DNA from 3 places in the Janthinobacterium sp. EB271-G4-7A genome. Region 2 is predicted to be linked to each of the others. Evidence: predicted binding sites of a transcription regulator. Region 2 holds the regulator's gene; each other region holds the start of a gene.

The links. The regulator FNR, encoded in region 2, switches genes on or off when oxygen is low (the NO sensors DNR and NnrR bind a similar motif). The targets are predictions, from matches to a motif close to TTGATNNNNATCAA.
Region 1: a site for FNR is predicted at 1,947-1,960, ahead of IGS58_RS18770 (glycine-rich domain-containing protein). Genes of this name have one in related genera too.
Region 3: a site for FNR is predicted at 2,005-2,018, ahead of IGS58_RS16485 (bacteriohemerythrin). Genes of this name have one in related genera too.

The regions. Positions count from the first base shown of each region.
Region 1 is NZ_JACYMI010000002.1:286,666-289,940, forward strand. It holds gene IGS58_RS18755 (hypothetical protein) at 1-9, shown strand, start outside; gene IGS58_RS18760 (hypothetical protein) at 122-484, shown strand; gene IGS58_RS18765 (hypothetical protein) at 727-966, shown strand; gene IGS58_RS18770 (glycine-rich domain-containing protein) at 1,054-1,830, opposite strand; gene IGS58_RS18775 (CHASE domain-containing protein) at 2,020-3,275, opposite strand, start outside.
Region 2 is NZ_JACYMI010000004.1:360,784-364,058, reverse strand. It holds gene ccoG (cytochrome c oxidase accessory protein CcoG) at 1-851, shown strand, start outside; gene IGS58_RS24550 (FixH family protein) at 954-1,478, shown strand; gene fnr (fumarate/nitrate reduction transcriptional regulator Fnr) at 1,482-2,240, opposite strand; gene IGS58_RS24540 (response regulator) at 2,490-3,275, shown strand, end outside.
Region 3 is NZ_JACYMI010000001.1:3,675,815-3,679,089, reverse strand. It holds gene IGS58_RS16495 (TonB-dependent siderophore receptor) at 1-320, opposite strand, end outside; gene IGS58_RS16490 (hypothetical protein) at 658-1,527, shown strand; gene IGS58_RS16485 (bacteriohemerythrin) at 1,531-1,929, opposite strand; gene IGS58_RS16480 (hypothetical protein) at 2,228-2,383, opposite strand; gene IGS58_RS16475 (hypothetical protein) at 2,546-2,731, opposite strand; gene IGS58_RS16470 (PepSY domain-containing protein) at 2,869-3,275, opposite strand, start outside.

The DNA of each region.
Region 1 (3,275 bases), on a different contig from region 2:
AAGAAATAAGAACGGATCACCGGGCTTCTGGCCGCCAGGCCGTGGGGCAACATGGGCTTCGGCGCAATGCCGGGGCCCGGCCATTTGATGCAGCGCAAACGTGCCATGGCACGCTGGCGATATGGTGAGCAATGTCGTCACGCGTCTGGGCTCTTGTGGCGGGCTCGGCATCCACAATGAGCGTGACGTTGTTTCCCGTCAGCAGGAGCGAGCCATGCGAGCTACGAGTCACCCCAGCAAGGAACAGGTACGCGCCTATATGCGCCGGCGCGAACGCGCGCTGCAGCCGCCGCCGCCTCCCGATGAAATCCGCCGGCAACTGGCCTGGTGCCGCGTGGATGCCATTCCGGGCACTTGCCCGCTTGCCACCCCGGCCGGCGTGGCTGTGCAAGGCTGGCATTTATCAGCGGAAATGGCCCGCCTGAGCACCCTCATGGCCATAGCCTGGCTCATGCATAGCGGTGTTGCTCATCGTAAAAATTGATGACGTGCAGCAAATTTTTTCAATTTGAGTTATCCTCTAGCACATTCCAAGTGCGTCAATTCTCTTCAATTATCACAATTTTGCTTTAAGTTACGCAAAAATCAACAATAGCGTGTATTATATTGTTTGCGGCGTAAAAGCCGCATAAGTGATGGCGCTTTTTAGTGTGTTTACCCTGAATTATTGCAGAAGAGACATTCGGTTTCTTTTTGCCTTAATACAACAAGTACGGATTTTCGATCATGTCTCTCAAACAAATTACCTCTTTGCCTACCTACAACCCGAATCGCGTCCTCGATGCGATCATCGACAAGCTGCAACTGAAGAACGATGCCGCCCTGTCGCGAGCACTGGAAGTGGCGCCACCGGTCATCAGCAAGATTCGTCACAACACCTTGCCGATCGGCGCCACGATCCTCATCCGCATGCATGAAATCAGCGATTTCAGCATCCGTGAACTGCGCGAGTTGATGGCTGCCTAAGAGCGCCTGACAGACGGCAAACTGAGAGGTGCCGTCTGCGTTAGCCAAGCTTGCCGCGTGCGGCAGCCATACCTGCCTTCCCGTTTTCTATTGCGTGTCCGGGCTCAGCGTCGGACGATCTGTATAGAAGCGCCCTGTTTCCAGACCAGTCGGGGATGACTCGACCAGCGCTGCGGCCACTTTGCCGGGCGCGCTGGAAAATGCGGTCTGGGCAGCACCGGTGGCGCGGCCCGAATACGCGGTCGCTTGCACCGCAGCACTGGAAAACGCCGTCTGCACGGCCCGGCCAGAATACGCCGTTGCCTGTACCGCGGCACTGGAAAACGCCGTTTGTACGGCGCGCCCCGAATACGCCGTCGCCTGCACGGCCGCGCTGGAAAATGCCGTCGCCTGCACGGCCGCGCTGGAAAATGCCGTCGCCTGTACTGCCGCACTGGAAAATGCCGCCTGCACGGCGCGTCCCGAATACGCCGTCTCCGCGCGGAGATAATCTTCCCCGAATGTCTGCTCGTACAACTGCTTCATGCGTTCGCCCACGCGGTGGTGCGCCGCTTCGTCGTCTTCGCCGCGCAAGCCGATGTACGGGAAGTGATGCAGGAAGTAGCCGAACACCTGTTCGCAATCCGCCGCATATTTGAGGGTATCGAGGATGTGGTAGTGCCAGAAGGTATCGACGTCCATCAGCGGCGCCGTTTCTTCCTGCGGAAACTGTTTCATCAGGATCAGGAAGCGGCGGTATTCGAATTCCACCGCATTCGCCTTCTCGAGGCTCCATCCTTCGCCTGACTCCCGGTGCATCAGCTTGACCTTGATCGCGTCCAAATTCAAATCGGCAATTGCCTTGAAACTGTCGTTCGTATCCATGAATGTCCTTTGGTAAAGAGCGTTGTGGGAACTGCGGTAAAACAAGGGAAAGCGGTGGCTGTGTACTCCTGGCAAGTAGTCGGGAAATGCCTGGCCGATGGCGGGCAGGCGCTAAGTTGTTCTACATCAATATTGCATCTAATTACAAAATACGCAAGCTGAGCTTGTTTCATGCGGAACGCGCGCCGCTCAGCTGCTGGCCCGGCTTTCTTCCTGGTAGGGAAACGCGGTGGCGTCCGCGCCCAGCGGTACGCTGACATGCACGCTCATGCCGGCGCCGGGGCTGCTTTCAATGTAGAAAGTACCGCCCAGCAACTTTATACGTTCTTCGATACCCACCAGGCCAAACGAGCCCAGCTTGTTGCGCCCGTCGATGGCCGCGCCCACGCCGTTGTCGCTGATGCTCATCGACACCGTATCGCGGCACTTTTCCAATTTGACTTGGACGCGGCTGGCATTCGCATGCTGGGAAATATTGCTGAGCGACTCTTGCAGGATGCGGAACAGGGCCGTCGCGCATTGGTCGCTGAGGCAAATGTCGTCATGGCTTTCGCTCACTTCGCAGGCGATGCCCGTGCGCTGGCGAAATTGCGCCACCTGCCATTCGACGGCCGCATTCACGCCCAGGTCCAGCACGGTAGGGCGCAAGTCGTTGATGATCTGCCGCACGCTCTTGATGGTGGCGTCGATCTGCTCCAGGGTGGAGCGGGCGCGGGCGTTCAGGCGCGGGTGGCGGCGCTGCGTGCGCGAGGCCAGCATGTCGGCGTCGATGCGCAGCACCAGCAGGTTCTGTCCCAGGTCGTCGTGGATTTCGCGCGCGATGCGCTTGCGCTCTTCTTCCTTGATCTGGTCGGCGTGGGCCGCCAGGCGGCGCAGTTTCTGGTGCGACAGCTGCAGGCGGATCTGGCTGGCGCGCAATTCTTCCGTCATGCCTGTCGCCATCTGGATGGCGCGCCGGCGCGACGATGCCAGGGTGTGGAACAGCACATACAACAGCATGGTGCTGGCAAAGCCGATCAGCAGGGCCAGCCACGGCAGGAAGGCGTCGAAGCGCGAATACAGGTCGCTCTTGCGCACGCTGAACAGCGCTTGCCAGGCGCGGCCATTGTGCTCGATCAGCAGCGTGCTGCTCAGGTAGCGGCCCGAACTGCCGGGCTGCCACCATGGCGCATGCATGCCCGCCGCCGTGCTGTCGAAGATGGGGCGCATGTCGTGCGGCAACTGCAGCGGCACCTCTCGCTGTTGCAGCGCCTGCGGGCCGATATCGAACAGGGTCAGGCGGACGTTGCGTACCGGCATGTCGGCCAGCGCGCTGCGCATCATCGTCACCAGGTCGTAGCCGATGCCGACGGAACCCTGGTAAGCCGCGCGCCTCTGCTCCACCGTATCGACGGGCATGCCGAAGCGGTACACGGGCAGGCGCATGGCCATGCCCGTCAGCTGGG
Region 2 (3,275 bases):
TCAATTTCGGTCCCTGGGAATGGTTCTGGGTCTTGTTCTACAGCCTGGCAACCTACGGCAACGCGGGCTGGCTGCGCGAGCAGGTGTGCAAATACATGTGCCCCTACGCGCGCTTCCAGAGCGCCATGTTCGACCAGGACACCCTGATCATCACCTACGATGCCAAGCGCGGCGAACCACGCGGCGCCATGAGCAAGAAGGCCGGCAACAACGACAAGCTGGGCGATTGCATCGACTGTACCCTGTGCGTGCAGGTGTGTCCGACCGGCATCGATATCCGCAACGGCCTGCAGTATGAATGCATCGGCTGCGCCGCCTGCGTCGATGCCTGCAACAGCGTGATGGACAAGGTCGAGCGGCCGCGTGGCCTGATACGCTACAGCACCGACCATGCGATGGAAAACAACTTCAATTCGAAGCAGATACGTCAGCGCGCCATGCGCCCGCGCGTCTTGATCTACACTTCCATCCTGGCCCTGATCATCATCGCCGTGTGTACGTCGCTGGCCCTGCGCACGCCCCTGAAAATGGACGTGATCCGCGACCGCGGTTCGATGGGGCGCGAAGTCGAAGACGGCATGATCGAAAACGTCTACCGCCTGCAGATCATGAATACGTCCGAGCAAAGCCAGCATTTTAAAATCAGCGCTTCCGGCTTGCCGGGCCTGACCTTGCTGACGCGCGAAGAAGTGACCTTGCAGCCGACGGAAACGCTGGGCTGGCCGATCCGCCTGCGCGTACCGCACGGCGTGGGAGAGAAGGGCTCGAACAAGATTGCGATCGAATTGCAATCGCTGGACGATCCATCGCTGCATGTGCGTGAAAGCGCGGTATTCATCGTGCCACGTTAACAAGGAAAGGCGGACGGGGACCGGGTGCCCTCGCCGCCGCCACGAAGTTGCAGGAAGGCCGGTCCCCATGCGGGGACTGGCTGATTAAACAGGAGAAACACCATGTCCGACAGTCTGAAACTGCAACCCCCCGTTGCACCGTGGTACAAGCATCGCTGGCCATGGCTGCTGATGATCGGTCCCGGCCTGTCCGTGGTCGTCGGCAGCTTCATGGGCTATATCGCGTTTACGCAGCCCGATGCGCTGGTGGTGGGCGATTATTACAAGCAGGGCAAGGCGATCAACCAGGATTTGAAGCGCGACACGATCGCCAGCGACCTGGCCATGGATACGCGCCTGTCATATGACGTGGCTGCAGCGCGCCTCAGTGGTTCCGTGCACAGCTTCGGCAAGGCCTATCAGGCGCCGCTGCAGCTGCACCTGGCGCATGCGACCCTGCCGGAAAAGGATATCAAGCTGCTGGTGCAGCCCGATGCGGCCGGCAATTTTTCCGTAGCACTGCCGATGCTCGAGCGCAGCCGCTGGCAAGTGCTGGTGGAAAACGACAAACGCGAGTGGCGGCTGTCCGGCATCTGGACCTGGCCCCTGCAGCGCAGCATCGCGCTGCACGCGGATGAAGAACTGTAAGTCTTATTTGCAGACGTCCGTGCCGGCCGTAATCGCTTTCAACTTGGCCGGCTGCAGGATTTCGATCTCGCGGTTCGAGACGCGCAGCCAGCCTTCCTTCTTGAATTTCGACAATAAGCGGCTGACGCTTTCGATGGTCAGGCCCAGATAGTTGCCGATTTCCTCGCGCGACATGCGCAGCTGGAAATTGCTGCCCGAATAGCCGCGTGCTTCATAGCGCGATGCCAGGTTGACGATGAAGGCGGCAAAACGCTGGGTCGCCTGCATATTGCCCAGCAATAGCATGACGCTTTGCTCGCGCGTGATTTCCTGGCTCATCATGCGGTGGAAATGACGCAGCAGGGTCGGCATATTGCCCAGCAATTGTTCCAGGCTGGAAAACGGAATTTCACACACTTCGCTGTCTTCCAGCGCCACGGCATTACAGTGGTGGCGGTCGGCGCTGATGGCATCCATGCCCAGCAGTTCACCGGCCATCTGGAAACCCGTCACCTGCTCTTCGCCACCCGGATTGATCTGGTAGGTCTTGAAGTGCCCCAGGCGGATCGCGTACAGGTTCTGGAACGAGTCGCCGATGCGGAACAGCGAGGCCCCGCGCACGATCTTGCGGCGGCGGCCGATGATCTGGTCCAGCCGATCCATGTCGCCCACATCAAGGCCCATCGGCAGGCACAATTGATGCATGCTGCAGGTCGAGCATCGTGCACGCAACGCCTCCACGTTCACGGTGGGCAAGGTTGGAGTGAGGAGCGCTTCAGTCATGTCGGTACCTTTTAGAAAATGCAACAACAAGTTTACTGCATACAGCTGCATACAGGGTTGCCGTATGCCAATTTCACCGTAAATTCGGCGAATAAACGACGTCCAGCCTTTAATTATATGGCAACATCGTCAAAAGCCCATACGGGGCGGGCAATTTGCGCGGCGGCGCTTGCCAAGCTGGGGTATTGATAGGAAAATTCCTGACAGCATTATCTGCCGCCTGTGCCGCCCGGCACTGAAAAGGAAATCATGAAGCCTCTCGGCATTAAAGCAAAAGTCGCGCTGGCCACCAGCCTGACCTCGATCGCCATGATCGCGCTGGTCACCATGATCCAGGTGCAGCACATGCGCGACGACTTCACCCGAGTACTGCTGAGCCAGCAGTCATCGCTGATCAGCCGCACCGCTGCCGAGCTCGACGACAAGCTGGGCATGCTGCTGCAGATTGTCACCCTGACGGCCAGGCAGCAGCCGCCGGAATTGATCGCCCAGCCCGCCCAATTGCGCGAATACTATGCGCGCCGCTCGATGCTGGTGCTGTTCGACGACGTGCTGGTGCTCGACGCGCATGGCGCCATCGTGGCCGACATGCCGGAAGTGACGGGGCGCGCCGGCATCAACGTCGCCGAGCGCGAGTATTTCCAGACCGTCCTGCGCACGCGCCAGCCCATGATTACCGAGCCGATGCTGGGCAAGTCGAGCGGCATGCCCATCGTGCAGATGGTGGCGCCCGTGCTGGCCGCCGATGGCCAGGTGGCCGGCGTGGTGATCGGCGTGCTGCGCCTGTACAAGGACAATCTGCTGGGCCGCCTGCGCTCGGAAAAGATCGGCAAGAGCGGCTATTACTTCATCCTCACGCGCGGCGCCGTGCCGCGCTACGTGCTGCACCCCGATACCAGCCGTTTGCTGCAGCCGCGCAAGCCGAACGCCAACCTGACGACCACCCAGCTGCTGAAGGAGGATGGCGAAGGCAGCATGGTCAGCACCAACAGCCGCGGCATCACGGCCGTCAACAGCTTCAAGCGCCTGAAATCC
Region 3 (3,275 bases), on a different contig from region 2:
TCCAGGCGCACGGCGCCCAGGTCGTCAAGCAGCTGGCGCGTGATGACGCTGACCGATTGCGGCGTTTCGCGCAAGGACATGTCCATGCGCGTGGCGCTGCGCGCTTCGCCCGCCGTGTATGACTGCGTGCCTTCCGTGGTAGCCGTCGACTGGCCCAGCACGGTGACGGCTGGCATGGTGACGTCGGCCGCAGCGGCGTCGGCAGCCTGTGCCGGCAGGACCACGCCGGCGGCAAGGCTCAGCAGGGCGATGTGCAGCAGGCGGGGGAGGGGGCGCAAGGCGGGCTGGTGCGAAGAAGAAAATACGGTAGTCGATTGCATCATTGTCCTGGAATATTGTAGTCGTGTGTTTTCCTATCTCGTCTGGCGAGGTGCGCAGTAGCTGGGGGGATGGCGTGATGCTGGCCCGTGGTCTGGCTTGGATAGCAGTTCCACCGCAAGGCCCGGCGCGGTCGGGCAGTGGAAAAGAAGGGCGCGCGATTCCCGTCACTTTCGTGAATAAGAATCATTATCAATATAGGCGATATTTGCCAAATAATCAAGCGCGTGCACCAAAAGAGTGCAGACAGGAGTGCAGGCAGACCCGGGGCGGCGCATCGGCGGGCCTTCTGCGATAATGCAGGCGCTGATAAAATATTTTCCTCATTGAAAGAAATGCATGCGTACATGGATCGCTTGTGCCGGATGGTTGTGTGTCGTGTCGCTGGGCCAGGCCCAGGAACACGCGCCGCCGCCGGCTGTTCCCGCGCCGCTGCAGAGCGCCAGCGTGCCCGCCGCCGTATCGCCACCCCTTGCGCCTGCCACGCCTGTCATACCCGCCGCGGCACCGGTATCGGCACCGGCGCCAGCGGCGAGCGCAGACGAAGCCTTGCCACCGCAAATGGTGACGATCACGGCCAGCAGCGACGCCAAGGCGCCGCGCATCCGTTTCACGGCTTACCGCGAAAGTTATCTGACGGCCAGGAAAGTGTGGCAAGTGTCGAGCGGCAGCGTGGTCATGGCCCTGCGCCTGATTCCTGCCAAGCTGAGCGCCACCATCGACGACGTGCGTGTGGCCTTGCAAGGCAATGGCGCGCCTGTGCCGATCAAGGTCTCCAGCGGCGGGGTGTTTGTCGTGCCGCTCAACGATGACATCGCCGCGCAGGACGGCACTTTCCTGGTGAACAAGGGCAGGGGGGAGCTGACGGCGAATATCGTCCTCCAGCCGTCTGTGGCGCGCGATGCCTGGAACGTCACGCGCGTGGGGCAAGTCTTGCAGGACGCCAGGCGCGCCGTGCGGGCCATCACGCCATGGTACAAGCGGCCGTTCGCCAGCGATGTGCAATCGCTGGCGTTTTGCGCGGCCGAGCGGGGCAGCGCCTTGCAGTTGATGGATGGCGAGCAACTGATCGCCACCTTGCCCATGAACGAGTCGGCCGTGAACGACATCAACCAACCCGTGTTCTGCAAGATTTTCGACGGCGAAGACAAATACCCGGGACACTACCGCGTCGTCATGCCCGAGCAAGCCACGGTGCTGCTGCTGTAGAGGTTAGTTTGGCTGGCGCTGCACCATTTCCAGCGCCGCCGCCAGGGCCAAGTCCATCGTGGCCTGGTGGAAGATCAGCCATTGCGGCAAGAGCGACAGCGCATGGCGGCCCTGTTCCAGGTCGCCTTCATCGACGGCGGCCCAGGCATGGTGCAAGCCGCTGAGCACGCGCGCATGCTGTTCGCGGTGGTTGGCCAGCGAAGGAAAGGCGATCTGCTCCATCAAATCCTCTTCCTCGCGGAAGTCGCGTTCGACGGCCGCGATCAGTTCGCGAAACGCCACGCTGAAATGCTGGTCGCCCAACTGCTGCAGCCGCGCCAGCTCCTGAAACAGCGCCTCATGCGCCTCGTCGATGACGGGAACCCCCAGCGCCATCTCATCCTTCCAATGCGATTTACCCATGCCGATGCTCCAGGTTAAGTCCGTCACGGTGCGAAGCGGACTGTTCCAGTTTGGGCGCAGCAAAGGTGGAAATCCATGATCTGGATCAAAAATACGGCGAAGAGGGGGGAGCAAATCAAGGCAAAAATAAATGGGCGGAGAGAACAAATCCCCACCCGCAATTAAGCGGTTTTCATCGATGCGACGTGTTACCGAGCGCCGCTGAAAAACGCCGCTGGCAAGGCGCCGCGCCGAAGGCAGTACGAATGTACGACGAGGCACGGCAACGCAGTCAGCGACGTTTTCTCAGCCGCGCGTCTTATTGCTTGGGCCAGTGGGCCCACATGCCTTGCGCATCGACATTCGGCACCTGCAATTGCTGCCCGGCGGACGTTTGCATCGTATCCCTCAGCACGAGGGGCACGAGCATCAAGGCCGACAGGGCAAGGCAGGCCAGCACTTTGAGCGTCAACATGGTCGTCTCCTGATGAGCCGGTGGCGGCGCGGGGTTGCGGCGCCTGCCGGTCACTTCAATCGCGTACGCATATCTTTATTCTATGCTTGCAGTTTAGCCCACCTGGTCGTAACTTCAACTTATTGCTGTGATGCACTGCACCAGTTCGTCTGCTGCCAGGGGCTATTTCGCCTTGCGCCCGCGCCGTGGCTTGCCTGCCGGGGGCAGGAAGGAATCGAACCACACTTGCGTCAATTGCCGCGTATTTTTCGCCGCTTCGCGCTTGACGGCGGCCGTGGCATGGCCTCGCGCCGTGTTGGCGATGCGGTTGGCGGCGCTCAGGTACATGCTCATCCAGGGGTTTTTCATGGCTAGCCTCGCAGACTGTGGGTGGGGCGGCGCGGATATGTCTCCATGCCGCTATGCCGCTACTGTAGTCCGATGGCAGGCGCTGACTGTGCGCCTGCCCACATAGCCGGGCGGCGCCGGGGGCGGGCTGATGTAGATCAATACACGTCGCGACGGTAGCGTCCGGCCGCCAGCAGGGCATCGAGTCCCTCCTGGCCCAGTACTTCTTGCAGTACAGCATCGATTCCTGTCGCCATGCCTTGCAGGCTGCCGCACACGTAGACGATGGCCCCTTGCGCCAGCCAGTCGCGCAGTTCGCCGGCGCTGGCGCGCAGACGGTCCTGCACGTATTGTCGTGTTTCACCATCGCGCGAAAAGACACGGTCCAGGCGCGCCAGGTGGCCAGCGTCCAGCCAGCCTTGCAACTCTGCGCCGCAGATACTGTCAAAAGCTTGCTGGCGCTCGCCGAACAGCAGCCAGTTGCGGGCCAGTCCCGCCCGCTGGCGCGCGCGCAAATGCGCACGCAAGCCGGCCAGGCCGGAACCGTTGCCGATGTAAATGCAGG